DNA from 4 places in the Janthinobacterium sp. SUN100 genome. Region 1 is predicted to be linked to each of the others. Evidence: predicted binding sites of a transcription regulator. Region 1 holds the regulator's gene; each other region holds the start of a gene.

The links. Region 1 encodes FNR, which switches genes on or off when oxygen is low (the NO sensors DNR and NnrR bind a similar motif). Its sites were predicted from a motif close to TTGATNNNNATCAA; they were not measured.
Region 2: the regulator FNR is predicted to act here: its motif matches at 3,769-3,782, upstream of O0881_RS25870 (IPT/TIG domain-containing protein).
Region 3: the regulator FNR is predicted to act here: its motif matches at 6,844-6,857, upstream of paaA (1,2-phenylacetyl-CoA epoxidase subunit PaaA).
Region 4: the regulator FNR is predicted to act here: its motif matches at 2,527-2,540, upstream of cqsA (alpha-hydroxyketone-type quorum-sensing autoinducer synthase).

What each region holds. Positions count from the first base shown of each region.
Region 1 is NZ_JAPUBU010000003.1:717,002-724,588, forward strand. It holds gene O0881_RS19730 (response regulator) at 1-691, opposite strand, end outside; gene fnr (fumarate/nitrate reduction transcriptional regulator Fnr) at 941-1,699, shown strand; gene O0881_RS19740 (FixH family protein) at 1,837-2,361, opposite strand; gene ccoG (cytochrome c oxidase accessory protein CcoG) at 2,464-3,846, opposite strand; gene ccoP (cytochrome-c oxidase, cbb3-type subunit III) at 3,849-4,769, opposite strand; gene O0881_RS19755 (cbb3-type cytochrome c oxidase subunit 3) at 4,762-4,965, opposite strand; gene ccoO (cytochrome-c oxidase, cbb3-type subunit II) at 4,967-5,581, opposite strand; gene ccoN (cytochrome-c oxidase, cbb3-type subunit I) at 5,597-7,024, opposite strand; gene ccoS (cbb3-type cytochrome oxidase assembly protein CcoS) at 7,262-7,438, opposite strand; gene O0881_RS19775 (heavy metal translocating P-type ATPase) at 7,438-7,587, opposite strand, start outside.
Region 2 is NZ_JAPUBU010000006.1:49,348-56,934, forward strand. It holds gene metH (methionine synthase) at 1-3,362, opposite strand, end outside; gene O0881_RS25870 (IPT/TIG domain-containing protein) at 4,004-6,481, shown strand; gene fmt (methionyl-tRNA formyltransferase) at 6,569-7,525, opposite strand.
Region 3 is NZ_JAPUBU010000004.1:430,388-437,974, reverse strand. It holds gene paaK (phenylacetate--CoA ligase PaaK) at 1-128, opposite strand, end outside; gene paaI (hydroxyphenylacetyl-CoA thioesterase PaaI) at 197-643, opposite strand; gene paaH (3-hydroxyacyl-CoA dehydrogenase PaaH) at 636-2,201, opposite strand; gene paaG (2-(1,2-epoxy-1,2-dihydrophenyl)acetyl-CoA isomerase PaaG) at 2,203-2,994, opposite strand; gene paaE (1,2-phenylacetyl-CoA epoxidase subunit PaaE) at 3,045-4,124, opposite strand; gene paaD (1,2-phenylacetyl-CoA epoxidase subunit PaaD) at 4,165-4,692, opposite strand; gene paaC (1,2-phenylacetyl-CoA epoxidase subunit PaaC) at 4,692-5,444, opposite strand; gene paaB (1,2-phenylacetyl-CoA epoxidase subunit PaaB) at 5,459-5,743, opposite strand; gene paaA (1,2-phenylacetyl-CoA epoxidase subunit PaaA) at 5,770-6,759, opposite strand; gene paaX (phenylacetic acid degradation operon negative regulatory protein PaaX) at 7,027-7,587, shown strand, end outside.
Region 4 is NZ_JAPUBU010000001.1:2,398,313-2,405,899, forward strand. It holds gene O0881_RS10600 (MFS transporter) at 1-351, shown strand, start outside; gene O0881_RS10605 (GIY-YIG nuclease family protein) at 355-702, shown strand; gene O0881_RS10610 (MarR family winged helix-turn-helix transcriptional regulator) at 760-1,209, shown strand; gene cqsA (alpha-hydroxyketone-type quorum-sensing autoinducer synthase) at 1,215-2,462, opposite strand; gene O0881_RS10620 (HAMP domain-containing sensor histidine kinase) at 2,615-3,913, shown strand; gene O0881_RS10625 (response regulator) at 3,917-4,924, shown strand; gene O0881_RS10630 (FtsX-like permease family protein) at 4,928-7,459, opposite strand; gene O0881_RS10635 (adenosine deaminase) at 7,481-7,587, opposite strand, start outside.

The DNA.
Region 1 (7,587 bases):
TCGTCAGGTTGGCGTTCGGCTTGCGCGGTTGCAGCAAGCGGCTGGTATCGGGGTGCAGCACGTAGCGCGGCACGGCGCCGCGCGTGAGAATGAAGTAATAGCCGTTCTTGCCGATCTTTTCCGAGCGCAGGCGGCCCAGCAGGTTGTCCTTGTACAGGCGCAGCACGCCGATCACCACGCCGGCCACCTGGCCATCGGCGGCCAGCACGGGCGCCACCATCTGCACGATGGGCATGCCGCTCGACTTGCCCAGCATCGGTTCGGTGATCATGGGCTGGCGCGTGCGCAGGACGGTCTGGAAATACTCGCGCTCGGCGACGTTGATGCCGGCGCGCCCCGCTACCTCCGGCATGTCGGCCACGACGGCGCCATGCGCGTCGAGCACCAGCACGTCATCGAACAGCACCAGCATCGAGCGGCGCGAATAGTATTCGCGCAATTGGGCGGGCCGGGCGATCAATTCCGGCGGCTGCTGCCTGGCCGTCAGGGTGACGATCTGCAGCAGCATGCCCAGCTTGTCGTCGAGCTCGGCAGCGGTGCGGGTGATCAGGGACGATTGCTGGCTCAGCAGTACTCGGGTGAAGTCGTCGCGCATGTGCTGCACCTGGATCATGGTGACCAGCGCGATCATGGCGATCGAGGTCAGGCTGGTGGCCAGCGCGACTTTTGTTTTAATGCCGAGAGGCTTCATGATTTCCTTTTCAGTACCGGGCGGCACAGGCGGCAGATAATGCTGTCAGGAATTTTCCTATCAATACCCCAGCTTGGCAAGCGCCGCCGCGCAAATTGCCCGCCCTGTACGGGCTTTTGACGATGTTGCCATATAATTAAAGGCTGGACGTCGTTTATTCGCCGAATTTACGGTGAAATTGGCATACGGCAACCCTGTATGCGGCTGTATGCAGTAAACTTGTTGTTGCATTTTCTAAAAGGTACCGACATGACTGAAGCGCTACTCACTCCAACCTTGCCCACCGTGAACGTGGAGGCGTTGCGTGCGCGATGCTCGACCTGCAGCATGCATCAATTGTGCCTGCCGATGGGCCTCGATGTGGGCGACATGGACAGGCTGGACCAGATCATCGGCCGCCGCCGCAAGATCGTGCGCGGCGCCTCGCTGTTCCGTATCGGCGACTCGTTCCAGAACCTGTATGCGATCCGCCTGGGGCATTTCAAGACGTACCAGATCAATCCGGGCGGCGAAGAGCAGGTGACGGGCTTCCAGATGGCGGGCGAACTGCTGGGCATGGACGCCATCAGCGCCGACCGCCACCACTGTAATGCGGTGGCGCTGGAAGACAGCGAAGTGTGTGAAATCCCGTTTTCCAGCCTGGAACAATTGTTGGGCAATATGCCGACCCTGCTGCGCCATTTCCACCGCATGATGAGCCAGGAAATCACGCGCGAGCAAAGCGTCATGCTGTTGCTGGGCAATATGCAGGCGACGCAGCGCTTTGCCGCCTTCATCGTCAACCTGGCGTCGCGCTATGAAGCGCGCGGCTATTCGGGCAGCAATTTCCAGCTGCGCATGTCGCGCGAGGAAATCGGCAACTACCTGGGCCTGACCATCGAGAGCGTCAGCCGTCTGCTGTCGAAGTTCAAGAAGGAAGGCTGGCTGCGCGTCTCCAACCGGGAAATTGAAATCCTGCAGCCGGCCAAGCTGAAGGCGATTACGGCCGGCACGGACACCTGCAAGTAACAGCACCGTCAAAACCTGCTGCGCGTCGCGCTTTGCGGCCTGCGATGCTCGCTGGCTCGGCGCCCCCGTGCATAGCACAGCTGCGCTTCTCAACCACAAATCACTGCCGCTCGCTACGGTTTTCCCGGCGCTGTACGTTATAGCTCTTCATCCGCATGCAGCGCGATGCTGCGCTGCAGGGGCCAGGTCCAGATGCCGGACAGGCGCCACTCGCGTTTGTCGTTTTCCACCAGCACTTGCCAGCGGCTGCGCTCGAGCATCGGCAGCGCCACGGAAAAATTGCCGGCCGCATCGGGTTGCACCAGCACCTTGATATCCTTTTCCGGCAGGGTCGCATGCGCCAGGTGCAGCTGCAAAGGCGCCTGATAGGCCTTGCCGAAGCTGTGCACGGAACCGGTCAGGCGCGCTTGCGCCACGTCATACGACAGGCGCGTATCCATCGCCAGGTCGCTGGCGATCGTGTCGCGCTTCAAATCCTGGTTGATCGCCTTGCCCTGTTTGTAATAATCGCCCACCACCAGCGCATCGGGCTGCGTAAACGCGATATAGCCCATGAAGCTGCCGACGACCACGGACAGGCCGGGGCCGATCATCAGCAGCCATGGCCAGCGGTGCTTGTACCACGGTGCAACGGGTGCTTGCAGTTTCAGACTGTCGGACATGGTATTTCTCCTGTTTAATCAGCCAGTCCCCGCATGGGGACCGGCCTTCCTGCAACTTCGTGGCGGCGGCGAGGGCACCCGGTCCCCGTCCGCCTTTCCTTGTTACCGCGGCACGATGAATACCGCGCTTTCACGCACATGCAGCGATGGGTCGTCCAGCGATTGCAATTCGATCGCAATCTTGTTCGAGCCCTTCTCTCCCACGCCGTGCGGCACGCGCAGGCGGATCGGCCAACCCAGCGTTTCCGTCGGCTGCAAGGTCACTTCTTCGCGCGTCAGCAAGGTCAGGCCCGGCAAGCCGGAAGCGCTGATTTTGAAATGCTGGCTTTGCTCCGACGTGTTCATGATCTGCAGGCGGTAGACGTTTTCGATCATGCCGTCTTCCACTTCGCGTCCCATGGAACCGCGGTCGCGGATCACGTCCATTTTCAGGGGCGTGCGCAGGGCCAGCGAAGTACACACGGCGATGATGATCAGGGCCAGGATGGAAGTGTAGATCAAGACGCGCGGGCGCATGGCGCGCTGGCGTATCTGCTTCGAATTGAAGTTGTTTTCCATCGCATGGTCGGTACTGTAGCGTACCAGTCCCCGTGGCCGGTCGACCTTGTCCATCACGCTGTTGCAGGCATCGACGCAAGCGGCGCAACCGATGCATTCATACTGCAGGCCGTTACGGATATCGATACCGGTCGGACACACCTGCACGCACAGGGTACAGTCGATGCAATCGCCCAGCTTGTCGTTGTTGCCGGCCTTCTTGCTCATGGCGCCACGTGGTTCGCCGCGCTTGGCATCGTAGGTGATGATCAGGGTGTCCTGGTCGAACATGGCGCTCTGGAAGCGCGCGTAGGGGCACATGTATTTGCACACCTGCTCGCGCAGCCAGCCCGCGTTGCCGTAGGTTGCCAGGCTGTAGAACAAGACCCAGAACCATTCCCAGGGACCGAAGTTCAGCGTGGTCACCGACTGCGCCAGTTCCTTGATCGGCGTGAAGTAGCCGACAAAGGTAAAGCCCGTCCACAGGGCGATGGCGCCCCATACCAGGTGCTTGGCCGTCTTCTTGAACGCCTTGCGCACGGAGGGGCCCTGCTTGTCGAGGGCCATGCGCGCGCTGCGCGTGCCCTCGATGCGGCGTTCGACCCACAGGAAAATTTCCGTGTATACCGTTTGCGGGCAAGAGAACCCGCACCACACCCGCCCGGCAATGGCCGTGACGAGGAACAACAAATACGCACAGATGATCAGCAGGGCCGCCAGATAGATGAAATCCTGGGGCCACAGCACGACGCCGAAAATGTAGAACTTGCGCGTGGTCAAATCGAACAGCAGGGCTTGCCTGCCATTCCAGGTCAACCACGGCAAGCCGTAGAACGCGAGCTGGGTAAGCCATACGCATACCCATCGCCAGGTAGCGTAGCGTCCTTTGGCCTCGCGAGGGTAGATTTGCTCGCGGGCCGCATACATCTTGATGACTTGAGGTTCCATTTTTACTTTGCGGGTGCCTGCGGATTCGACAGGCTCCAGACATACGCCGACAGCACGTGTACCTTGGATTCGCCGAGGAAATCGCTGAAGGCCGGCATGGTGTTGCTGCGTCCCTTGCGTACGGTTTCCATGATGGTGTCGGCGCTGCCGCCGTACAGCCAGGTCTTGTCCGTCAGGTTTGGCGCGCCGAGCATCTGGTTACCCTTGGCATCGGCGCCATGACAGGCCATGCAGGCGCCGAACTTGGCCTTGCCCAGCACCGACTTGACGGGATCCGAGGTCGAGCCGGACAGGCTCAGCACATAATGGGCCACGTTCTCGACATCCTTTTCGGACCCTAGGGCGGCGCCCATCGGTGGCATTTGCCCATTGCGGCCGTGCATGATGGTGGTCTTGATGATGTCGGGTTCGCCGCCATACAGCCAGTCCTTGTCCGTCAGGTTGGGGAAGCCCTTGTTGCCGCGCGCATCCGAACCGTGGCATTGCGCGCAGTAGGTCAGGAACAGGCGCTGGCCGATGGCTTGCGCCTGCGGATCGGCGGCCACCGTCTTCAAGTCCTGGCTCAGGTACTTGTTGAACAGGGGACCGTAGTCGGCTTCCGCCTTCTTCAGCTCTTCCTCGTACTGGCCCGTCGATTTCCAGCCCAGGCTGCCGGCATAGTTGCCCAGGCCCGGATACAGGAACAGGTAGGCCAGCGAGAAGACGATGGTGATGTAGAACAACCACATCCACCAGCGCGGCATCGGCGTATTGAGTTCCTTCAAGTCCTCGTCCCAGACGTGGCCCGTGGTGCCGTCAGCAGGGGCGCCCTCGACCACTTTGATTTTCGACTGCGAGTACAGCAGCACGCCGCAGCCGATGATGCCCAGCAGGGACAGCACGATGATGTAGATATTCCAGAAGCCATTGGTAAAGTCAGCCATGGTTATGCTCCTTCGCCAGGGTCATCTCGGCCTCGGCCGGATAGTCGAGCGCGTCGTCGGCGAACGGCAGGCGTGCCGCCGCGTCGAAGTCGCTGTTGCTGCGGCTGAACGTCCACCACAGGATGCCCACGAACGTCGTAAAGGAAACCACCGTCATGACGCTGCTGGCGCTGTCAAACAGGTTTTCGATTGCCATGCTAATTCCTTGTTTTGATTAATGTACCGAGGCCTTGCAGATAGGCGACCAGGGCGTCTTCTTCCGTCTTGTCCTGCAGCTGCGCGGGGCCGGCGGCGATCTCTTCATCGCTGTACGGCTGGCCCAGGCGTTTCAGGGCGCGCATCTTCGGCATGATGTCGTCAGGCACCAGCTTGGTCTTCGCCAGCCAGGGGTAGGACGGCATGTTCGATTCGGGCACCACGTCGCGCGGGTTGTTCAAGTGCGTGCGGTGCCATTCGTCGCTGTAGCGCGCGCCCACGCGGGCCAGGTCGGGCCCCGTGCGCTTGGAACCCCACTGGAACGGACGGTCGTAGACGAATTCGCCGGCGACCGAATAGTGGCCATAGCGTTCCGTTTCCGCGCGCAGCGGACGCACCATCTGCGAGTGGCAGTTGTAGCAGCCTTCGCGCACGTAGATGTCGCGGCCCGCCAGGCGCAGCGGCGAGTACGGCTTCAGGCCGGCGACGGGTTCCGTCGTGCTCTTCTGGAAGAACAGGGGGACGATCTCGACGGCGCCGCCGATGCTGATCACCACCGTGACCAGGGCGATCAGCAGCCAGGGGTTTCTTTCAATCCATGCATGTGAAAATTTCATTTGCTTTCGCTCCTATCAGGCGTGCGCCGCGTTCAGTTCCGGAATGCGGGCGACGGGGAGTTTGCTGCCGCGCAGCGTCATCCAGGTGTTGTAGCCCATGATGCACATACCCGACAGGTACAGCAGGCCACCGGCCACGCGCACCACGTAGTACGGATACGTCGCTTTCACGCTCTCGACAAAGGTGTAGGTCAGGGTGCCGTCCGGATTGACCGCGCGCCACATCAGGCCCTGCATCACGCCGGCGATCCACATTGCGGCGATGTACAGCACGATGCCGATGGTGGCCACCCAGAAGTGCACGTCGACCAGGCGCGTGCTGTGCATCTGCGTGCGGCCCGCCAGGCGCGGCAGCAGGTAGTAGATCGAACCCATGGTGATGAAGCCCACCCAGCCCAGGGCGCCCGCATGCACGTGGGCAACGGTCCAGTCGGTGTAGTGCGACAGCGAGTTGATGGTCTTGATCGACATCATCGGACCTTCGAAGGTGGCGATGCCGTAGAACGACAGCGAAACGATCATGAATTTCAGGATCGGGTCGGTGCGCAGCTTGTGCCAGGCGCCCGACAGGGTCATGATGCCGTTGATCATGCCGCCCCAGCTTGGTGCCAGGAGGACCAGCGAGAAGACCATGCCGATCGATTGCGTCCAGTCAGGCAATGCCGTGTAGTGCAGGTGATGCGGACCCGCCCACATGTAGGTGAAGATCAGCGCCCAGAAGTGGACGATCGACAGACGGTACGAGTACACGGGGCGCTCGGCCTGTTTCGGGATGAAGTAGTACACCATGCCCAGGTAGCCGGCGGTCAGGATGAAACCCACCGCGTTATGGCCGTACCACCACTGGATCATGGCGTCCTGCACGCCCGCATACGCGGAATACGACTTGGTGAACGAGGCTGGCATGACGGCGCCATTGACCACGTGCAGAATCGTCACGGCCAGGATGTAGGCGCCGAAGAACCAGTTGGCCACGTAGATGTGCTTGACCTTGCGCTTGATCAAGGTGCCGAAGAAAACGATGGCGTAGGCGATCCAGACGACGGCGATGAGGATGGCGATAGGCCATTCCAGTTCCGCGTATTCCTTGCCGCGTGTCATGCCCAAGGGCAGGGTGACGACGGCGCACAGGATCACCGCTTGCCAGCCCCAGAACGTGAAGGCGGCCAGTTTGTCGGAAAACAGGCGCACCTGGCAGGTGCGTTGTACAACGTAGTACGAAGTAGCGAACAGGCCGCAGATGCCGAAGGCGAAAATCACCGCATTCGTGTGCAGCGGACGCAAGCGTCCGTATGTCAGCCATGGTATGTCGAGGTTCAGGGCAGGCCAGGCCAGCTGAGCGGCGATGATAACGCCAACCAGCATGCCGATGATGCCCCATACCACAGTAGCGACCGCGAATTGCTTCACGATCTTGTAGTTATAGTTCAGCGATTGATCCACAAAGACTCTCCCTGGAATTACTATTTATGATGGTGGCCAGAGAGTAAGTGTTTGACCGGGAAAAAACTTTGATGTGGATCAAAATTCCCCGGATGAAATAAGCGTAGCGAAGTGGCATCGAAATAAAGTGATATTTCGATCAAAAAAGCCATGCAAGATCCCTGCAAGCGCTGCTTGACCTGTGTCAAAAGACGCTTGCTGGCGCTGGCGGGCGTCAGCGTATTGCGTGGGAAAAAGTCAGGCCGGCGGTTCGCCGGGCGCGGGCTTGGCCGGCGTATCGTCGTCCTGCAGCACGCGCAGGCCCGGTCCGACGAGGTCGTCGAACTGGCCGCTGTCCGAGGCCGTGAAATACACCCACAGGGCGATGAAGACGACCACGACGCTTAAGGGGATGAGGAGGTAGAGAGCTTCCATTAGACTTTCCGCAGGCGCAGGGCGTTGGCGATGACGACGGCCGAGCTGGCAGCCATGCCGACACCGGACAGCCAGGGGTTGAGGAAACCCAGCGCGGCGGCCGGGATGGCCGTCAGATTGTACAGGGTTGCCCAGCCCAGGTTTTCGCG
Region 2 (7,587 bases), on a different contig from region 1:
GCATCCTCGAAGCGTTTTTCGTATTTCTCGATGCCCAGGCCCGAGGTGACGGCGAACATGCCGATGTAATCCTTCACGCCCGATGCCTTCGGCGCGATGAAGTCGGCCAGGCACTGGTTCGGACGCTGCACGCCGTCGACCACGGGTTTGACGCCCTGCTGACGCATGCCGTAATACGTGAACGCCACGCTACTGCGCGTATCGTCGGTGTACACCTCGATATCGTCGTCATTGACGCTGTTGGCCGGCAGCAAGGACACCACGCCGTTGGCCGTCAGCCAGCGTCCGTCGATGAGTTTTTTCAGCAAGGCCTGGCCTTCCGCGTAGACCTTGGTGGCCGCGTCGCCCACCACTTCATCCGTCAGGATGGCGGGGAAGGGGCCGGCCAGGTCCCAGGTCTGGAAGAACGGGCCCCAGTCGATGTAGTTGGCCAGGGTGGCCAGGTCGACATTTTTAAACACGCGCCGGCCGATGAACTTCGGTTTCACGGGCGTGCAGGCGCCGTCGAACGGGACGAGCATCTTGTTGGCGCGCGCCTGCGCCAGCGGCAAAATCGGCAGCGCCTTCTTGTTGGCGTGCTGCTCGCGGATGCGCGCGTAATCGAGTTCGATGTCTTCCACGTATTTGTCGCGCTGTTCCGGCGTCAGCAAGGATTGCGCCACGGACACGGAACGCGAGGCGTCCGGCACGTAGATCACGGGGCCTTCGTAGTTGTGGGCGATTTTCACGGCCGTGTGGGCGCGGCTGGTGGTGGCGCCGCCGATCAAGAGGGGAATCTTCAGCATGCGGAAGTGTTCGTCGCGCTGCATTTCCTTGGCGACATACGCCATTTCTTCCAGCGACGGCGTAATCAGGCCAGACAGGCCGATGATGTCGGCGTTTTCCACCTTGGCGCGGGCCAGGATTTCCGAGCACGGCACCATCACGCCCATGTTGACCACTTCGAAGTTATTGCATTGCAGAACGACGGTGACGATGTTCTTGCCGATGTCATGCACGTCGCCTTTCACGGTCGCCATGATGATCTTGCCTTTCGGCTTGGCGACGATGCCCGTGCGCTTTTCTTCCAGCAGCTTTTCTTCCTCGATAAATGGAATCAGATGGGCCACGGCCTGTTTCATCACGCGCGCCGATTTCACCACTTGCGGCAGGAACATCTTGCCTTGGCCAAACAGGTCGCCGACCACGTCCATGCCGGCCATCAGCGGACCCTCGATCACGTGGATGGGGCGTCCGCCATTGTGCAGCAGCTCCTGGCGCGCTTCTTCCGTGTCTTCCACGATGAATTGCGTGATGCCGTGCACCAGCGCGTGCGACAGGCGTTCCTGCACCGTGCCTTCGCGCCAGGCCAGGGTTTGCGCCTCGGCCTTGCCGCCCGCCTTCAGGGTGCCGGCAAATTCGATCATGCGCTCGGTCGAGTCTTCGCGGCGGTTCAGCACCACGTCTTCCACGCGCTCGCGCAATTCCGGGTCCAGGTTGTCGTACACGCCCACCATGCCGGCGTTGACGATGCCCATGGTCATGCCGGCCTTGATGGCGTGGTACAGGAATACGGTATGGATGGCTTCGCGGGCTGGATCGTTGCCGCGGAAACTGAATGACACGTTCGACACGCCGCCCGAGATCTTCGCGTACGGCAGGTTTTCCTTGATCCAGCGCGTGGCGTTGATGAAGTCGACGGCGTAATTATTGTGCTCTTCGATGCCGGTGGCGACGGCAAAGATGTTCGGATCGAAAATAATGTCTTCCGGCGGGAAGTCCAGCGCATCGATCAATAAATGGTATGCGCGCGCGCAAATTTCGATCTTGCGCTCGAAGGTGTCGGCCTGGCCCTTCTCATCGAAGGCCATGACGATGACGGCCGCGCCGTAGCGGCGGCACAGCTTTGCCTGGCGCAGGAATTCCTCTTCGCCTTCCTTCATGGAAATCGAGTTGACGATGGCCTTGCCCTGCACGCATTTCAGGCCCGCTTCGATGACCGACCATTTCGACGAGTCGACCATGATGGGCACGCGCGAAATGTCGGGTTCCGAGGCGATCAGGTTCAGGAAGCGCGTCATGGCCGCCAGCGAATCGAGCATCGCTTCATCCATGTTGATATCGATCACTTGCGCGCCGTTTTCCACTTGCTGGCGGGCCACGGACAGTGCCTCGTCATATTGCTCGTTGAGAATCATGCGCGCGAACGCCTTCGAGCCCGTGACGTTGGTGCGCTCGCCCACGTTGACGAACAGCGACTCGTCATTGACGACGAACGGTTCCAGGCCGGCCAGGCGCAAGTCGTGCGATGGGGCCGGCACGGTGCGCGGGGTGTTTTTCGACAGCAACTCGCCAATGGCGGCGATGTGCTCGGGCGTGGTGCCGCAGCAGCCGCCCGCCATGTTCAGGAAGCCCGCGTCGGCAAATTCGCGCAGCAGGGCGGACGTGTCGGCTGGCAACTCGTCGAAACCCGTGTCGCTCATGGGGTTGGGCAAGCCCGCGTTCGGGTAGATGCACACGAAGGTGTCGGCGATCTTGGCCAGCTCTTCCGCGTACGGGCGCATCAGGGCGGCGCCCAGCGCGCAGTTCAGGCCGATGGTCAGCGGTTTCGCGTGGCGCACGGAATTCCAGAAGGCGGGCACGGTCTGGCCCGACAAGATGCGGCCCGACGCGTCCGTGACGGTGCCGGAAATCATCAGCGGCAGGCGTACGACATCCGGGTTTTGCTCGTAGAACAGGTCGATGGCGAACAGGGCCGCTTTGCAGTTCAAGGTGTCGAAGATGGTTTCCACCAGCAATACGTCGGCGCCGCCTTCCACCAGGCCCTGCGTCTGCTGCAGGTAGGCGGCCACCAGCTGGTCGAAGGTAACGTTGCGCGCGGCCGGATCGTTCACGTCGGGCGAGATCGACGCCGTCTTCGGCGTGGGCCCCAGGGCGCCGGCGACGAAGCGCGGCTTGTCCGGCGTGGAATATTTATCGCAGGCGGCGCGCGCCAGCTTGGCCGCCTGGACGTTCATTTCATAGGCCAGGTGGGCCATGTGGTAATCGTCTTGCGCGATCGTCGTGGCGCCGAAGGTATTCGTTTCGATCAGGTCGGCGCCGGCCGCCAGGTAGCGCTCGTGGATTTCCTGGATGATGTGCGGCTGCGTCAGGGTCAGCAACTCATTATTGCCCTTGACGAACAGTTCGCGCGCGCCACTGTCGGCCGGCGCGGCGAAATCGATGAAGCGGCCGGCGGGGCCGCCGCGGTACGCTTCTTCGTCGAGCTTGTATTGCTGGATGATCGTGCCCATGGCGCCGTCGAGAATCATGATCCGCTGCGCCAGAATGGCGCGCAAGGTGGCTTCGGTCGGGGACATGGCGGGGATCACGGTATCGTTCATTTCATGCTTTCAATAGGCAAACGGGCGGCGGCGCGGCGACAAGACGTTACGAGGCGGATGCGGGTCAGCAGGATCAGCTGACGGAGAGTTGCCGGCCGGGTAGGGCAGGCAGAAGGTGGCAATCGCCTGATTTCACCGGGTCTAAAATTATACGGCATCAGGCTGCTTTGGTTTTAAGCAAAAGCGGCCGTTCGCCCCACGGCAGGCCTTCTTGCAACACATCGTCTGCCGCCACGCCTGCTTCTGAAAATTACATTCCTGAAAATCTTACTCAAAACGTTAATTCTTCCAGCAAAGTTGGCAGAACGATATGGCGTCTAGGCTGTGGAAAAATTTCCACATTATTTACGCCGCATCAGCATATTTTTAATGAGTCGAATGGCAATAGCTGCAAAGGAAAGTAATTTTGATTTTAGCCAACACAGAGTGAGGGGAATAATGCTCAGAATAAAGTTTGCCAAGCAGATATTTTAATTATTATCAAAACCAATTGAATCAAAAGCATTAATAGTTGTCTTTGGGAATCGAACTAAACCATAATATTGGTTCTTCGAAATTAAATTCTCACCAAAAGTCACCAATATGTCACATTTATCTCGTGTCCTTCCCGGCATCGCGCTGCATCAACATGGTTGCCAGCCATGAAAAACCATCTGCTTGTCGCATTGTTTGTCATGCTGGGCCTGTCCGCCTGCGGCGGTGGTGGCGGTGGGGGCGGCGACACGGTGGTGGCGACCACGTCGGGCACGCCCGTGCTGCTGCCTGCCGTGACGGCCGTTTCGGCGGCGAATGTCGCCGTCGGGGGCAGCCTGGTGCTTACGGGCACGAATCTGAGCCGCGTGACGGCTTTCCAGGTGGGCGGCGTGACCGTCGCCACCAGCGCCGCCAGCGACACCAGCATCACCCTGACCATGCCGGGCGTGCCCGTATCGGGCGCCTTGAGCCTCGTCAGCGCCAGCGGCACGGCGGCCACCAGCTATAACGTCAATGTGTACCTGCCCTTGAGCGTGGGCGGCGTCGCACCGGCGACGGGTGGCGTCGGTTCCAGCGTGACGATCACGGGCGGCGGCATGGGCGCCGTGACGGCGGTGCAGTTTGGCAATGGTGCGGCGGCAACGCCGCAAAGCCAGACGGCCGGCAGCGTGACGGTGCTGGTGCCTGCGGGCGCGGCGACAGGCGCGCTGACGGTGCGTGGTCCCTACAACGATGTGCTCAGCGGCGACACGTACACGGTGCTGGCCAGCGTGACGGTGACGTCGATCACCTCGGCCGTCAACAGCGGGGGCTTGTCCGTGACGGTGCAGGGCAGCAATCTCGACCAGGTCACTTCGGCGTCGGTGGGCAATACGCCGGCCGTCATCGTCAGCGCCACTGCCAGCCAGCTGCTGCTGTCCGCGCCGGCCGCGGCCACGGGCAACGTGATGCTGGAGGCTGCGTCGCGCATCGCCGTGAATGCGGGCACGGTGTCGGCCTTTACCCTGGGCAGTATTGATTTCGCGCAAGTACTGAATTTGAATGCCAGCAATACGGCCTTGCGCTTGACGCGCGGCAAGCCGGCCGCCGTGCGCGTGTCCGTGCTGGCCGGGCAGGCGGGTCAGGCCAGCCCGGCGGTCACCTTGAATGCGACCGCCGCCAATGGCAGCAACCTGGGCAGTATCGCGATGACGGGACCGGCGCTCTTGCCGACGACGAAGAACGATGACAGTTTCAACGGCAATTTCAGTGCCGTCCTGCCTGCAGGCTGGATCTTGCCCGGCGTGCGCGTGCGCGTAACGGCCGTCGGCAATGACGGCGTGCAAGTGAGCCAGGAAGCGGCGCCCGTGGTGGCCAGCCTGGCCAAGATCCGTCTGGTGCTCGTGCCCTTGAGCACCGATGATGGCGTGGCGCAACTGCCTGACGCCGAGGTGATCCGCGCCGCGCTGCTGCGCGTGTATCCGTATGCGACGGAAAATATCAGCATCACGACGCGCGCCGCGCTGAGCCTGCCAGGCAGCAGCACGGCCGACAGCTGGTGGAGCGATGCCCTGGGCAAGCTGGAAAACCGGCGCGCGATGGAAGACAGCGGTGCCTACTATTATGGTTTCGTGCCGAGGATGTCCGTCACCAACGCAGCCGGCCTGGCCTACATCAACGAGCGCAGCAGCGGCAACGACTTCACGTCGGCCATCGGCCTCGATGCCCAGTTCAAGAGCGTTGCATCGGTCGATCCCTTCGGCAATCAATGGCCTCTATGGCTGACTACGCTCGTGCATGAGCTGGGCCACAACCACTCGCTGCAGCACGTTGCCTGCGGCGGTCCGGCTGGCGCTGCTGTCGACTACCCATATGCGAATGGCAATCTGGGCCCGCAACCGTTGTACAACAGCAACTATGCAGGCAGCATCGGCCAGCTGAGCAAGGCAGTCTATGGCAACACGCCGATGAAGGACGTGATGAGCTATTGCAGCGGCGCCTGGTTCTCCGACTACAGCTATGCGCGGGTGCAGCAATTCCTGGAAAAACGCAGCACGCAGATTACGGGCAGCAATGTGCTGGCCGCCAGCATGGCCGTGGCCCAGAACGGCTACCTGACCATTTCCGGCCGCATCACGCCTGGCGGCGTGGCTCTGCGCCCGGCCGTTGCCTCGTCGGCGCGCATCGGCGCCGCTGCCAGCGGCAGCGGCCATGCTTATACCTTGCGCGTGTTGACGGCGTCCGGACAGACTATCGACTTGCCCTTCGATGGCGTCTCCGTGGCCGACCATGGCGGCAACGCCATGAGCCATTTCCGCGTCAGCTTCGCCAACCCGGGCGAAATCAGCGATGTGCAAGTGTTGGCAAATGGCAAGGCTTTGGCCAAGCTGGAACGCCCGGCGCGCCGCAGCAAGGCTGCCGCCAACGATGCCACGTTTGATGCGGCGCAAAGCGGCGGCCAGCTGGCGCTGGTCTGGAATGCCGAGGCGGAACCGTATGCCGCCGTCATGCACGTGGCTGCCGATGGCCGCAAGACGGTGGTTGCCAGTGACTTGACGGGTGGCAAAGCCAATGTCGACGTGAGCGCCGTGCCGGCCGGCGGCCGTTTCGAGGTCAGCCTGTCGTCGTCCGTGGGCGCACGCCTGCTGAAGGTGCAGCGCCGCTAAGCTAGCGGGGCGGGTGCAAAAAAGGCTTGCCGCGGCAAGCCTTTTTTTATGGCCATCGGCATGATGGCGCGGTGCGATCCGGTGAAGTCAGGCGAAGCGCTTGCCTTCGAGGGGGAAGCCCTTGATGAATTCGGCCGCAGGCAGGCGCTTGCCGCCCGGTTTTTGCAGTTCCGTCAGGCGCAGCGAGCCATTGCCGCAGGCCACGACGATGCCGTGCTGGGCGTCGGCTGCCAGCACCTGGCCCGGCGCTTCCTTGCTGTCCGCTTCGAGCACGTCGGCGGCCCAGATCTTGATGGTGGTGCCATCGACCTGGCCGCAGGCGCCGGGAAACGGATTGAAGGCGCGGATTTTCAGGCCCAGTTCCAGCGCCGGCAGGCTGAAATCGAGCGCCGCTTCTTCCTTGGCGATTTTTGCCGCATAGGTGACGCCCGCTTCCGGCTGCGGCACGGCTTCCAGCGCTTGCAGCTGCATCTTGCGCAGGGTCTCGACGATCATCTTGCCGCCCAGGGTAGCCAGCTTGTCGTGCAGGCTGGCGGTGGAATCGCCCGCCTCGATGGGCGTGCGCTCGATGGCCAGCATGGGGCCCGTATCGAGGCCTTCTTCCATCTGCATGATGGTCACGCCCGTTTCATCGTCGCCGGCTTCGATGGCGCGGTGGATGGGCGCGGCGCCGCGCCAGCGCGGCAGCAAGGAACCGTGGATATTGATGCAGGGTTTGATGTCGAGGGTGCTGCGCGGCAAGATCAAGCCGTAAGCCGCCACCACCATCACATCGTAGTCGGTGGTCAGCAGGCGCTCGTGCGCCGCTTTCGCTTCGGCGGCGCGCTGCGGATCCTTGCTGTCCATGCGCAGCGACAAGGGCTGCAGCACCTCGATGCCGTGCTGCTGTGCATATTGCTTGACGGCCGAGGCGTGCAATTGCATGCCGCGTCCGGCAGGGCGGTCGGGCTGGGTCAGCACCAGCGGAATCTCGAATCCCGCTTCGTGCAAGTCTTTCAGGGCCGTGGCGGCAAATTCAGGCGTGCCTGCGAAGATCACTTTCATATGGTTCCTTGACGTGAGGTGCGCAGGCCCGCGCCCGAGGGCGCCAGGCTGGCGTGGTGTTA
Region 3 (7,587 bases), on a different contig from region 1:
TGGGGCACGTTGTCATACGCGTGCTTGAGCGTCCATTTCATGCGTTCGAGCTGCAGCGCCTGCAGTTCATCCTTGCTGGCGCGCTCGATCGGTTCGAGGTCATTCGGTGCTGGGGTTCTCTGGACCATCTCTGTCTCCTGATTCGGTTCTATAACTATGTAATTCGTTCCGGCAGTTCAAGCCTGCTCTTGTAACTTCAATTGCTGATGACTTCACCCGCCACGCGAATCGACTTGCCGCGAAATAGCGCGATGGCGCGCCCTTCCTGGTTGCTGACCTTGACGTCATAGACGCCGCTCTTGCCGGCCAGCGCCTGTTCGACGGCGTGCGCCGTCAGCACGTCGCCTTCGCGGCCCGGCGCCAGGTAATCGATGGTGCAGCCGGCGCCCACGGTGTTCAGGTTGTAGCTGTTGCAGGCAAACGCGAAGGCGCTGTCGGCCAGGGCAAAGATAAAACCGCCATGGCAAGTCTGGTGGCCATTGAGCATGTCGGCGCGCACCGTCATCGTCATGCGCGCATGGCCGGGGCCCACATCGGCCAGGGCGATGCCCATGGCGGCGGTGGCGTTATCGCGCGACAGCATGGAGGCGGCGGCCGCTTCGGCCAAAGCCTGGGCAGCGTGGATATGGTCTTCCTTATGCATGAAACTGTGCTCCATTGGCGAGTTTGCGGCGCAGCAGCGGCGAGACCCGGTAGCGGTCTTCGCCATAACCTTGCGCCAGGTGGTGCAGCACGATCACGATGTGCTGGACGCCGACGGCATCGGCCCAGGCCAGCGGTCCGCACGGATAGTTGACGCCCTTCTGCATGGCGATATCGACGGCAGCCACCGTGCACACGCCCTGGTTGACGGCGTCGGCCGCCTCGTTGGCCAACATGGCGACAGTGCGCATGACGGCCAGGCCAGGCACGTCGTCCAGGCGCGTGACGATGAAACCGGCCGCCTGGAACAGGCCGACGACGGCCGCATAGGCGGCGTCGCTGCACTGGTCGGCGCGGGCCACGGCGATGCGCTTGGCACCGGCGTAATCGAGCGCCAGGTCGAACAGCACCGTGTCCGGATGCTGGTTGTCGTGCGCGCGCTGGGTGGCGCTGCGGCCATCGGTCAGGTAAATCGCGGCGCCATGGCAATGCAGGGCCGGCGCCTCGTCGTGGGCCTGGCCTTCCTGCGTCACGCGGCGGCTGACGGTGATGCCGGCCTGCTCCAGGCGCTGCACCAGACTACGGATGATGCCGCTGTGGCCACGGCCATCGCCGCCGATGGCGGCCGACAGGGCTACGAATTCCGGCTTCGGCTGCGGGCCTTCCGCCTGCGCCACGGGGGCAGGTGCGCCTTCGCCGTACTGGTAAAAACCGCGGCCCGATTTGCGGCCGAGGAAACCGGCATTGACCATTTCCTGCTGCAGCACGGACGGCGTGAAGCGCGGGTCGTTGAAATAGGCGCCGAACACGGATTGGGTGACGGAGAAATTGACGTCATGGCCGATCAGGTCCATCAGCTCGAATGGGCCCATGCGGAAACCGCCCGCTTCGCGCAGCACGGCGTCGATGGTGGCGGCGTCGCCCGCCTGTTCATTCAGCAAGCGCCAACCTTCCGCGTAAAACGGACGGGCGACACGGTTGACGATAAAGCCGGGCGTCGATTTCGCATGCACGGGATTTTTTCCCCAGGCGATGGACGTATCGTAGATGGTGGCGGCCACCTGCTCGCTGGTGGCCAGCCCGCTGATCACTTCCACCAGCGCCATCAGGGGCACGGGATTAAAGAAGTGCATACCGACCAGGCGTTCCGGGCGGCGCAGCTTGGCCGCGATGGCCGTAACGGAAATCGACGAGGTGTTCGTCGCCAGGATGCAGTCGTCGCCAACCAGCGCTTCGAGTTCGGCGAACAGGCCGCGCTTGACGTCGAGGTTTTCCACGATGGCTTCCACCACCAGGGCAGCATCTGCCACATCAGCCAGGCTGCCGGCCGCCTGCAGGCGCGCCGTGGCGGCCGCGGCTTCGTCGGGCGTCATACGTCCCTTTTCAGCCAGCTTCGCATACATCTTGCCAATGTCGGCCAACGCCTTGCTGACGGCTTCCGTGCGCGTATCGTACAGTTTGACGCGGTAACCGGCGGCTGCGGCCACCTGCGCGATGCCGGCGCCCATGGCGCCGCTGCCGATGACGGCGACGATACTGTTGTTGTCCAGAGCTGCCATATCAATGTCCCTTGAATTGCGGTGCGCGCTTTTCCATGAAGGCGGCCACGCCTTCGCGGTAATCGTCGCTGTTACCGAGATCGCTCATCATGCGCGCTTCCAGCGCAAGCTGCTGCGGCAGGGTATTCGCGCCGCTGGCGGCCAGCGCCTGCTTGGTATAGGCCAGGCCCTTGGTGGGGGCTGTGGAAAAGTGCACGGCCAGCTTGCGCGTTTCGTCGGCCAGCTGGGCATCCTCGACGCATTTCCAGATCAAACCCCAGTCTTCCGCTTTTTCCGCCGTCAGCTTCTCGCCGAGCATGGCCAGGCCCATGGCGCGCGCGGAACCGATCAGGCGCGGCAGGAAGAAGGTGCCGCCCGTGTCCGGGATCAGGCCCAGCTTGCAGAATACTTCCACGAAACTAGCCGACTTGCCGGCAATGACGATGTCGCAAGCCAGCGCCAGGTTGGCGCCTGCGCCGGCGGCCACGCCGTTGACAGCGCAGATCACGGGCATCGGCAGCGCTTTCAAGGCCAGCACCAGCGGCGCATAGTTCTTTTCCACGGATTCGCCCAGGTCCACGCCCTTCGAACCCGGTTCCACGGCGCGGTCGGACAAGTCCTGGCCCGCGCAAAAGCCGCGCCCCGCCCCCGTCAGCACGAACACCCGCACGGTACTGTCGGCGTTCACTTTGGCGATGGCGTCGCGCACTTCCTCGTGCATGGTTTGCGTAAAACTATTGAGCTTGTCGGGACGGTTCAGGGTGAGCATGGCGATGCCCTGCTCGATGGTAAAGAGGATGTTTTGGTAGGTCATGGCGTCTCGCTTGTGTAATAGGTAAGGCAGGGCCCGTGCCCTGCACCGGCTTATTCAGCCTGGTCGAAGTCGACCACGACCTTGTCTGTGAGAGGGAAACTCTGGCAGCTGAGGATGAAGCCGCGCGCCACTTCATAGTCTTCCAGCGCGTAGTTGACGTCCATTTCAACCTTGCCGTCGAGGATCTTGCAACGGCAGGTCGAGCACACGCCGCCCTTGCACGAATAGCGCATGTCGATGCCCTGCCGCAGGCCCGCGTCGAGGATGGATTCCTTGTCCTTGTCCATCGTGAAGGTGGTGTGGTTGCCATCCAGGATGACGGTCACTTCCGTTTCCTGCACGGCGTCCGTGGCCAGCTGGGCGCGCGGCTTGTGGGCGTTTTTCGGAATGCTGGCGGCGAACAGCTCGATCTTGATATTCTGCTTGGGCATACCGGCTGCCTGCAAGGCAGCGGAGACGCCCAGCATCATGTCTTCCGGGCCGCAGATGAAGGCGTTGTCGTAGTCTTCGATCTTGATCCAGTGCTGCAGGAACTGCTCGCATTTTTCCTGCGTGATGCGGCCGTTGAACAGTTCGATGTCCTGCTGTTCGCGGCTCATCACGTAGACCAGGTTCAAACGCTCCAGGTACACGTCCTTCAAGTCCGTCAATTCTTCCTTGAAGATGACGGACGACGAAGCGCGGTTACCGTAGAACAGGGTGAAGCGGCTCAGGGGCTCCGTCAGCAGGGTCGTCTTGATGATGGAGAGGATGGGCGTGATGCCGCTGCCGGCCGCGAACGCCAGGTAATGCTTGCGGTTGACGCAGTCGAGCGGCACGTTGAAGTGGCCCATCGGCGGCATCACCTCGATGGTGGCGCCGGCTTTCAGGGTGTCGTTCGCCCAAGTGGAAAAGGCGCCGCCCGGCGTGCGCTTGATGGCTACGCGCAGAGTGCCATCCTGCACCGCCGAACAGATGGAATACGAGCGGCGCACGTCTTCCGCATTGATATGGGCGCGCAGGGTCAGGTGCTGGCCCTGCTGGAAGCGGAACTGCTGCTGCAACTCGGCTGGCACGTCGAACGTGACGGCGATGGTGTCGCGCGTTTCATTGCGCACGTTGGCCACGCACAGCGGATAAAATTTACTCATGCTTCATCTCCAGTTTATTCGGAACGTGTGCCTGATTTTTTTAGTGGCACTTGAAGTAGTCAAACGGTTCGCGGCAATCCAGGCATTTGTACAGGGCCTTGCACGGCGTGGAGCCGAACTGGCTGGTCAGCTGCGTATGCGTGGAACCGCAATTCGGGCAAATCACGTCCAGTTTCGGCATGGGCTGGCGCTTGACGCCACCACGCAAACCGCTGATGTCGATCACCTGCTGCTGCGGCGGGGCGATGCCATAGCCTTTCAGCTTGGCCTTGCCCGTCTCGCTCATCCAGTCCGTCGTCCAGGCGGGCGACAGCTGATTCACCAGCGTCACCTTGTCCACGCCATGGCTGCGCAAGGCATCCGTGACAGCGTCGGCGATCACCTGCATGGCAGGGCAACCCGAATACGTGGGCGTAATCGTCACGATGCACGCATCGCCATCCGTAACTTCGACGGCGCGCACGATGCCCAGGTCCACCACCGAAATGACGGGGATTTCCGGGTCCGGCACGTCGCCCAGCCAGGCCCAGACCTGGGCGGCGTCCAGCGCTGCCGCGGCAGTGTTCATTACCACTCCGCCCCGGGATAGGCGCGCTGCAGGAACTGCATCTCGGCCAGGATAAAGCCCAGGTGCTCCGTGTGCGTGCCCTGCTTGCCGCCTTTTTGCATCCAGGCGTCGGGCGCCGGCCTGACAAGCGTCGCTTCGGCGAAGATCTCGGCCACGTGTTCCAGGAAAGCCTGGCGCAGGATGTCGGATGGCGGTGCGATGCCGGCGGCGACCATGGCCTGGTCGATGGCGTCGTACTTGAACATCTCGCCCGTGTACATCCACAGCTTGTCGGCGGCGGCCTGCGTTTTCGCGTGGCTGTCCGCCGTACCGTCGCCGAGGCGCACGACAAGATCGCCGCTGCGGCGCAAGTGATAGGTCACTTCCTTGATCGACTTTTGCGCCACCTCGACGATGCGCGCATCCGTCGATTTCGTCAGTTCCAGCAGCTGGAAGTAATGCCAGCTGTCGAAGAAGAACTGGCGCATCATCGTGTCGGCGTAATTGCCGTTCGGCTGCTCGACCAGCAGACAATTCTTGAAATCGTGGGCATCGCGCAGGAAGGCGATGTCGTCCTCGTCGCGGCCCGCGTTTTCCAGCTCGGCCGCATAGCTGAACCACAAACGCGTCTGGCCCAGCAAGTCCAGCGCCACGTTGGTCAGCGCCATGTCCTCTTCCAGCGCAGGGCCCTTGCCGCACAGCTGCGATAGCTGCTGGCTGAGGATCAGGGCGTTGTCGCCCAGGCGCAGAAGGTAATTGACCTTGTCATCCATTGCAGGCACTCCCATCACAGATTCTTGACTTCTTCCGGCATCGGGAAGAAGGTGGGATGGCGGTACACCTTGCTGTTCGACGGTTCGAACAGGGCGCCCTTATCGCCGGGGCTGCTGGCGACGATATCGGCCGCGCGCACCACCCAGATGCTCACGCCTTCATTGCGGCGCGTGTAGACGTCGCGCGCATGGTTGACCGCCATGGTGGCGTCGGAAGCGTGCAGGCTGCCCACATGCTTGTGCGCCAAGCCGTGCTGGCTGCGGATGAAAACTTCCCACAAAGGCCATTCTTTGCTCATGTTGCTATCCCCTTTTATAGATGTTTTCAGGCTGCCGCTTTGCTAGCGGCTTGCTTGTCGGCGTAGGCGACCAAGGCATCGCGGAACCATTCGCCGTCTTCATACGCTTTCACGCGCGTTTGCAGGCGTTCGCGGTTGCACGGGCCATTGCCCTTCAAGACATTGTTGAACTCGGACCAGTCGATCTCGCCGAATTCATAGTGGCCCGTTTCCGCATTGAACTTCAGGTCGGGATCGGGCACGGTCAGGCCCAGGTATTCGATTTGCGGCACGGTCTGGTCGACCATGCGCTGGCGCAGTTCGTCGTTCGAGAACAGCTTGATGCGCCATTGCGCCGACTGGGCGCTGTTGACGGAAGCGGCGTCGGACGGGCCGAACATCATCAGCGACGGCCACCACCAGCGGTTCAAGGCATCCTGCGCCATGGCTTTCTGCGCGGGCGTACCCTTGCACAGCGACATCATGATGTCGTAGCCCTGGCGCGCATGGAACGATTCTTCCTTGCAGACGCGGATCATGGCGCGCGCATACGGGCCGTACGAGCAGCGGCACAGGGGAATCTGGTTGATGATGGCGGAGCCGTCGACCAGCCAGCCGATGGCGCCCATGTCGGCCCACGACAGGGTGGGATAGTTAAAGATGCTGGAATACTTGGCTTTGCCCGAATGCAAGGCGGCCAGCAAGTCGTCGCGCGACACGCCCAGAGTTTCCGCGGCGCTATACAGGTACAGGCCGTGGCCTGCTTCGTCCTGGATCTTCGCCAGCAGGATCGATTTACGTTTCAGGGTGGGTGCGCGCGTGACCCAATTACCTTCAGGCAATTGGCCGACGATTTCCGAGTGCGCGTGCTGCGAAATCTGGCGGATCAGGGTCTTGCGGTAAGCGTCCGGCATCCAGTCCTTGGCCTCGATCTTGATGCCTTCGTCGATGCGTGCCTGGAAAGCGCGCTCTTCTTGACCCATGTCGTCGAGGGAACGGACGTTCTTGAGGCCGGTTTCAACCATTTGTGCGTACATGATCTGTCTCCCATGTCTTTGATTTTGCGCAGCAACGCGGTGCGATGAACAGATAATACGATACAAAAAACGATTTGCATACACTTGATATGAATCATTTTAAAAATTCGTATCTTGTGCAGCTTTTTTGTGCGTATGATATTGCTTATGAGAAAACACTGCGGAGCGCCACCAGCGCTTCCGGCAAATTATTGCCGCGCTACCCGCGCAGCCAAGTAAACTGCTGCTTTTATTGAACCGACCGCAACACGGCCAGACCGGAACCACATGAAGAACACCCGCTGCACGGCATGGATAGCCGATTTCCTGGAAAGCGACCCACCGCGCTCGAAGTCCCTGGTGATGACCATCTTTGGCGACGCCATCGTGCCGCGCGGCGGCGCCATCTGGCTGGGCAGCCTGATCGAACTGCTGGCGCCGTTTGGCGTGAATGACCGTTTATTGCGCACCAGCGTGTTCCGCCTGGCGCAGGAAGGCTGGCTCAGCTCGCAGCGCGACGGCCGCCGCAGCGCCTATACGATACGCCCGGAGGCGCTGGCCCGCTTCGAGCGCGCCTATCGCCGCATCTATGCGCCGCTGGTCGTGCACTGGGATGGCAGCTGGACCCTGGTGATCGGGCCGGCCGGCAGCATCGGCGCCGCCGAGCGGGGGGCGCTGCGCAAGGAATTATTGTGGGCTGGCTATGGCTTGATCTCGCCTGGCATCTTTGGCCACCCGGCCAGCAATACGGAGGCGCTGGAAGATATCCTCGTGCGCAATGAAGTGCAGGGCAAGCTGTATGTCTGCCACACCACGGAATTGCCGGGCGTCAGCACGCGTCCCCTGCGC
Region 4 (7,587 bases), on a different contig from region 1:
CTGCTGATGGCGCTGGGACAAATCAGCTCGGCCTGGCAAGGCGCGGCCCTGCTGGCCGTGACAGGGTTGCTGGGCGGCTACTTGCAGGTGGCCATCTTTACGTGGATACAGCGGCGCGTGGCGCCCGCCATGCTGGGACGGGCGATGGCCCTGTTCATGGGCATCTTCCTGGGACTGGCGCCGCTGTCGGCGGCGGCCACGGGCGCGCTGCTGCGCCACCTGAGCGTTGAGGAGCTGTTCTGCGGCGGCGGCGCCCTGCTGCTGGCAGCCGCCGTGGCGGCCGCATTATTTACCGCCATCCCGCGCATCGCCGGACCGGAAACGATCAAGCAAACGATATCGGAGAAGTAAAACATGGACAAGACACGACAGGCAACATTGAAAGCGCACTACCGGCAACAGCCGCCGCCGCTGGGCATCATCGCCTTGCGGCACTTGCCCAGCGGGCGCACCTTGCTCGACAGCAGCCGCAACGCGCCCGGCATGCTGAACCGGCACCGCTTCGAGCTGAACCTGGGCAAGCACCGCAACGCCCTGCTGCAGGCGGACTGGCGGCGCGACGGCGCGGCGGCCTTTTCCTGCGCCGTCATCGATACGCTCAAGCTGCCCGACGACCCCGCCTTCGATGCGGATGCCGAACTGGGCGCCCTGCTGGAACTGCACCGCGCACAGTGGCTGGAGCAAGGCCAGCCGCTGTATTGAGCGGCATTGCTTTACACTTGCGTACTCAAGCATTTCGCAATGGATAAAATGGACGCCATGAACGATCACACCCTCCCGTCGCCGGACGCCGACGGCGCGCTGGACTTTTGCCTGCGCCTGGCGCGCGCCCAGGCGCTCATCGTGCGCCGCTTCGACAGCGCCCTGGGCAATTTGCATGGCCTGAGCTTCAGCGACTATCAATTGCTGTACCAGCTGCAGCGCGCGCCCGGTGCGCGCCTGCGCCGCATCGACCTGGCCGAGCGCCTGGCATTGACGGCCTCCGGCGTCACGCGTTCCTTGATGCCACTGGAAAAGATCGGCCTGGTGGCACGCCAGGCCGATGCGCGCGACGCCCGCGTCGGCTATGCCGTGCTGACTGCCGCCGGCCAGGAATTGCTGGGACATGCGAGCGCCACCGCGCAGGCGGTGGGGCGCGAATTGCTGCAGGATGCGCCGGCAGAGCAGCTGGGAGCGCTTTCAGCCCTCCTGGGCCGGCTGGCCGGCTGACGACGCTACACGAGCGCCAGCCTGCGCAGGCGCCGCGTCGACGGCCAGTGTTCCACGCCCGCTTCGGCGCGGATGGCGGCGCAGCCCGCCAACACCCGCTCGATGGCCGCCCCGTCGAGCCCCGCATTGAGGGTCAGGCGCACGAGGGCGCGGTTCTTCGCCGTTGCCGGGGCGCAAAACATGGCGCCGTAAATGCCTTGCCGCTCCAGCGCCTGGCGCAGGACTAGGGTGGCCGGTTCGCCGCCCGCCTCCAGCGCCACGATCTGCTCCGTGCCATCGCTGACGTTGTAGCCCAGTTCGCGCAAGCCTTCGCGCACCTGCAGCGTATGGCGTTGCAGGGTGGCGCGCCGCTCGTCGGCAGCCATGATGAAATCGAGCGCCGCGCCCAGCCACGCCAGCTCATGCGCCAGCAAACAGGAACTGAAGATGGCGGGGCGTGATTCGGACAAAAAATAGCCCTTGAAGCGGCTGGAACAGCTGATGAAACCGGCACGTCCCGCGAAGGCCTTGGCCAGCGACGCCGTGCGGAAATGCACGCGGTGGCCCAGTCCCCACGCCTCCACCAGGCCCGCCCCCTGCGGGCCATGCGTGCCCAGCGAGTGCGACTCGTCGACCACCACCACGCAGTCGCTGCGCTCGGCGATGTCGAGCAATTCCAGCAGCGGCGCCAGGCTGCCGTTGGTGCTGTACAGGGCGTCGACGACGATCACGCCGCGGCCATGCTTTTCCACCTGCCGCCGCAAGTGCGTCATGTCGTTGTGCAGGAAGGGCACGGCCTGGGCCTGCGCCGAGAGCACGCCTTCCCACAGCGAGGCGTGGGCCTGCATGTCGAGGTAGACGGGAATGCCGGGGCTGGCGATGCACTGGATCAGCCCGACGTTGGCCGCCATGCCGGACTGCGCCAGGATGCCGTCCTCGCTGCCCATGAAGCGGGCCAGCCGGCTTTCCAGCCGGTGTTGTTCGCTGCCTTCCTGCAAGTACACGGCCGACATCAGCATGCCGCCCGCATTCGCCTGCAGGGACGCCACCTGGGCCGCCACCAGCGCCGGCTCGGCGGCGATGGACAGGTAATCATTGCCAGCCAGGAAAATGGCATGGGCGGGTGTCGGTTGCCAGGCATGGGGATGCTGGCCGCCCAGCAGCTTTTCGATGCGCGTGACGTGGTGCGCATCCATGCGCCGCACGATGTAGTCTGGCAAGCAGTGTTCTGCGCGGACGAAGGATGGGGCGTGCAAGCTGGTAGCGATGGTCATGAGTTTTCTCCTAGGGAAAGGTTTGCTGCGGCTTAAAGCCTTGACCGTCTCGCGAACCCATCCATTGACGTATATCAATGTCCGATGAGATAACCGTTCAACCAGGAAAATTTACGCGATGATAATGTTCTGAAGAGAATCAAGGCAGAGTCATGACGCAGCAATTGCAAGGACGATGGACACACTGGCGCAGGCGCCTGCTCCATTCGCTGCTGCATGAACGCATGCCCCATGAAAACCTGGCCGGCAGGGTCGCCATGCTGGCCGCCGTGGGCACGGTGGCGATGCCGCTGTACTACCTGCTGTGGAATTACTTTTTTCCGCAAGCCTATGAAAACCTGACCTTGCGCCTGACGGGCGTGGGCATCTGCGCGGTCGGCCTGTTTGCGCGCCACTTCTCGGCCCGCTGGCTGTCGCGCTACCTGCTGTTCGCGCTCAGCTACATCCTGCCCTTCTTCTTTACCTTCATGTTTCTGATGAACCACGCGTCGTCCATCTGGAGCGAATCGCTGCTGATCGGCCTGGTCGTGCTGTTTCATTTCGAAACGAAGCTGGCTTGCCGCGCCTACCTGATCGGCACCAGCACCGCCTGCCTCGCCGTCATCCTGCAGGGGGAAGGCGACTTCCTGCTGCAGCGTGAAGTGCTGCAGCAACTGCCCGTGCACTGGTTCACCATAGCCGCGCTGTCCGTGGTGAAAGTGGGCAGCAAGGTGCTGGAACTGGAACGGCTGGCCGGCCTGTCCGCCGGACTCGGTTCCGTGGCGCACGAGCTGCGCACGCCGCTGACCAGCGTGGAAGCCAATGTGCGGGGCATGCGCCGGCTGCTGCCGCAACTTGCCGGCCAGGCGCACGACTTGCCGCCGTTGCAGGAAGCCCTGTCGCGCATCCAGTTCGAAGTGCGCCACATGCAGCACATGATCGATTTGTTCCTGATGAGCGCCAGCGCCGTGAACCGCAACCTGCAGCCCAGCCAGGCGCTGTCGATGCTGGCGATGGTGAATTCCGTGCTGAAGCGCTACCCATTCACCGGCAACAGCCAGCGCAGCCGCGTCAAGGTGGACGTGCGCGCCGACTTCCAGTTCGCCGGCCAGGACGAACTGTGCGTGGTGATCCTGCTGAACCTGCTGAGAAACGCGCTGAAAGCCATCCAGCGGGCCGGCAAGGGCCGCGTGCGCATCATCATCGACGGCGCCCGCCCCGTGCCCAGGCTGCTGTTCATCGACACGGGCTGCGGCATCGCGAAGAACCGCCTGCCGCTGATCTTCGAGCGTTTTTATTCGTATCCCGTGCATAACGGCAGCGGCATCGGCCTGGCCCTGTGCCGGCAGATCATCACGGCCTGGCAGGCGCGCATCCGCTGCGTGTCGCGCGAGCATGCGTATGCGATTTTCATCCTGGAATTTCCCCAGCCCCTGCCTGCCCGCTTACAACCCTCTTCCCCCGCAAGGTGATGCATGCAACTGCCCGTCTACTCCCATCCGACCCTGACCGTATTGATCGATGACAGCGATTCCTTCCTGAAAAGCCTGGCGTTCCAGCTCGACCCCGCGCTGGCGCGCCTGACCTTTCATGACACCAGCAGCGCGCTGCACTGGCTGCGCCACAGCACGCAGCCGGGCGAGACGCCGCTGCACGTCAATTTCGACACGCAAAACCTGCCGCGCGACCAGCGCAACGTGGCGCTCGACCTCGAACGCATCTGGCGCATCAGCGGCCAGGCGCAGCGCTTTGCCGTGCCTTCCGTGCTGGTGGTCGATTATTCGATGCCGCAGATGAATGGCCTGGAATTCTGCCAGGCCGTGCGTGACTTGCCGTGCAAGAAGATTTTATTTACGGGCGCGGCCGATGAAAAAGTGGCCGTGACGGCCTTCAACCGGGGCTTGATCGACCGCTACATCAAGAAGAGCGACGACGATGCGCTCGATATCCTGGAACAGGAAATCGTTTCCCTGCAACGCGAATTCTTCCTGCAGCAGTCGGACACCGTGCGCGACTTGCTATTGCTGCACGACTATAGTTTCCTGCAAGACGAAGCCATGGCCGCCGTCGTGCAGGAACTGTGCCGGCGCCATGGCTTTGTCGAGTTCTATATTTTCCCGAATCCCTGCGGCATCCTGTTTTTCACGCGCGACGGCCAGGCCCGCCTGATGATCATCGAGACGGAACGCAGCCTGCACACGCAGTACGAAATGGCGCGCGACAGCGACGCGCCCGAGTCCCTGCTGCTGGCCTTGCTGGAAATGCGCGTGATCCCGTACTTTTCCGATGCCGACAGCGACGGCATGTATGCGGCGCACATCGGCGAAAACTGGTTCCGCTATTGCGCCGCGCCGACCATCTGCCTGGGACGCGAAACCTACTTCTGGGCCCTGTTCGACGTGCCGCCGCACCAGCTGGGGCAGCCAGTCATGTCCTACGCGCAATTTTTACGCGCGCAGGCGGACGACAGCGTGGGCGCCTAGTCCTTAGCTTTCCCGCAAGGTTTGCAGCGGCGGATGTTTCAGGACATTGCGCAAGCCCAGCCAGCCGCCGGCGATCGCACACAGGGCGCCGGCCAGCAAACCAAAGGCCCACACGCCGGGCGCGAAGCTCCAGGCGAACTTGAACTGGTACGTGGCCAGCGCCCAGCCCATGGCCGCCGCGCCCGAGGCCGCCAACAGGCCGGCCAGCGCGCCGACAAGGGAAAACTCGATCAGCTGCGCCTGCGCCAGCTGGCGCCGCGTGGCGCCCAGCGCGCGCAGCAGGCCCGCTTCGCGCGTGCGCTCGTCCTGCGAACCCATCAAGGCCGCATACAGCACCAGCAAGCCAGAGGCCAAGGTAAAGGCAAACAGGAATTCGACGGCCGTCACCACTTGGTCCAGCACGCCCTGAATTTGCTTGAGCACGCCGCCCACGTCGACCACCGTCAGATTCGGGTAGTCGCGCAGCAAGGCATTGCCCAGGTCGGCCTGCGCGGGCGGCAGGTGAAACGCCGTGATCCACGTCTGCGGCGTGTCCGCCATGGCGGCCGGATTGATGATGACAAAGAAATTGACGCGCATCGAGCCCCATTCCAGCTTGCGCAAACTGGTAATGGCCGCTTCCACGGGCTGGCCGGCGATGTCGAAGCGCAGCTTGTCGCCCAGCTTCAGCTTCAGGGTCTTGGCGATGCCTTCTTCCACCGACGCCTCGGCTGGCGCGCCCGGCGCATTGCCGAACCACTTGCCGGCCACCAGCTTGTTTTCTTCCTGCATCGCGGCCATCGTCGACAGGTTGAATTCGCGGTCGGCCAGGCCCTTGGCGCGGTCGTCCTCGTAGGTGGTTTCCGTGATGGCGTTGCCGTTCACGGCTACCAGGCGCCCCCGTATCATCGGATACAAGGGCGCATTGGCCACGCCGGCCTGGGCCAGGCGCGCGGCGATCGGGTCTTTCTGTTCCGGCAGGATATTGATCATGAAGCGGTTCGGCGCGTCCGGCGGCGTGGCGTTGCGCCAGGCCACCATCAAGTCGCCGCGCACCACCGTCAGCAGCAGCAAGGCCATCAGGCCCAAGGCCAGGGACACCACCTGGATGACGGTGGCGCCCGGGCGGCGCTGCAGGGACGTGACGGCGAAGCGCCAGCCCGGGTGATTGAAGGCGCCGCGCAGGGTTTTCAGCGAGCGGATGCCCAGCCAGCCGGCCAGGCCGAACAGGGCGAAGCCGCCCAGGAAGCCGGCCGCCGTCAGCAGGGCCAGTTTCACGTCGCCCGCTTGCCACAGGAGCAGCACGACGAAGGCGGCGATGCCCAGGCCGTAGGTGGCCAGGGCCAGCGCCTGCGGCGCCTCCTGCTCGCGGCGGATCACGCGGTTATGGGGGACATTGCGCAACTGCAAAATCGGCGGCAAGGCAAAACCGAGCAGCAACAGCATGCCGGTGGCCACGCCTTGCAGGGCGGGCAGCATGGACACGGGCGGCAAGTCGCTCTGCACCAGCTTGCCCAGCAGCTCCAGCAGCACCAGGTGGCCGCCGAAGCCCACCATCACGCCGACCACGCTGCCGGCCAGTCCCACCAATAAGAATTCGATCACGTACATGGCCGTGACCTGGTTTTGCGTCAGCCCCAGGCAGCGCAGCATGGCGCAGGCATCCAGGTGGCGCAGCATGAAGCGACGCGCCGCCATGGCCACGGCGACGGCCGCCAGCATGGCCGACAGCAAACCGACGAGGGAAAGAAAGCGGTCGGCGCGGTCCAGGGTCGATTGCATCTGCGGGCTGCCCGATTCCAGCGATTCGATGCGCACGCCTTTGATCGCTTGCGTCTTGATCTGGCTTTCCAGCCAGGCTTGATATTGCGCAAGCTCGCCCGCCTTGGCGGGCGGCGCCGACAACAGCAAGCGGTACGACACGCGCGAGCCGTTCTGCACCAGCGCCGTGGCGGCCAGATCGCTCAAGGGCAGCATCACGCGGGGAGCGAAGTTGAGGAAGGACGCGCCTCGGTCCGGCTCGCTGGCGATCAGTTGGGTGACGGTAAATGCCTTGTCGCCCAGCGTCAGCGTATCGCCCAGCTTGGCGTTCAGGCTGGACAGAATCGCCGCATCGACCCACAGGGTGCCGGGCGCCGGCACCTGGTCGGTTGGTCGGCCGACGGCATCCTGCGCCTCGCTAACCTGGGTGGTGATTTTCAGCTTGCCCCGCTGCGGGTAGCCGGGCGAGACGGCCTTGATGGAGGCCAGTTGCGACAGCGATTGCTCGCCCTCGCCCGCCTGCGCCATGCTGGGAAACGTCACCGTGTCGGCCAGGATGAAGCCGCGCTTCTGCGCCTCCGCGCGCCAGGCCGCATTGACGGGCTGGTCGGCGCTGATGACCAGGTCGGCCCCCAGCAGCTGGTGCGCGTCGCGGTTCAAGCCCGCGCGCAGGCGGTCGACGAAGAAGCCGACGGCCGACAGGGCCGCCACGGCGACGATCAGCGCGACGAGCAGGAAACGCAGTTGCCCGGCGCGCCAGTCGCGGCCGGTCATTTTCAGGGAGAGGCGGAACATGGGCGGCGGGTCTTTATAGAGTTACTGCGCGCTGCCGTGGGCGGCGGCGTGCTGCGCGAAATACGCATCGACGGTAGCGAGGAAGGCGTCTTTCTGCGCCTGCGGCAGGAAGGCGGCGATGAAACCGT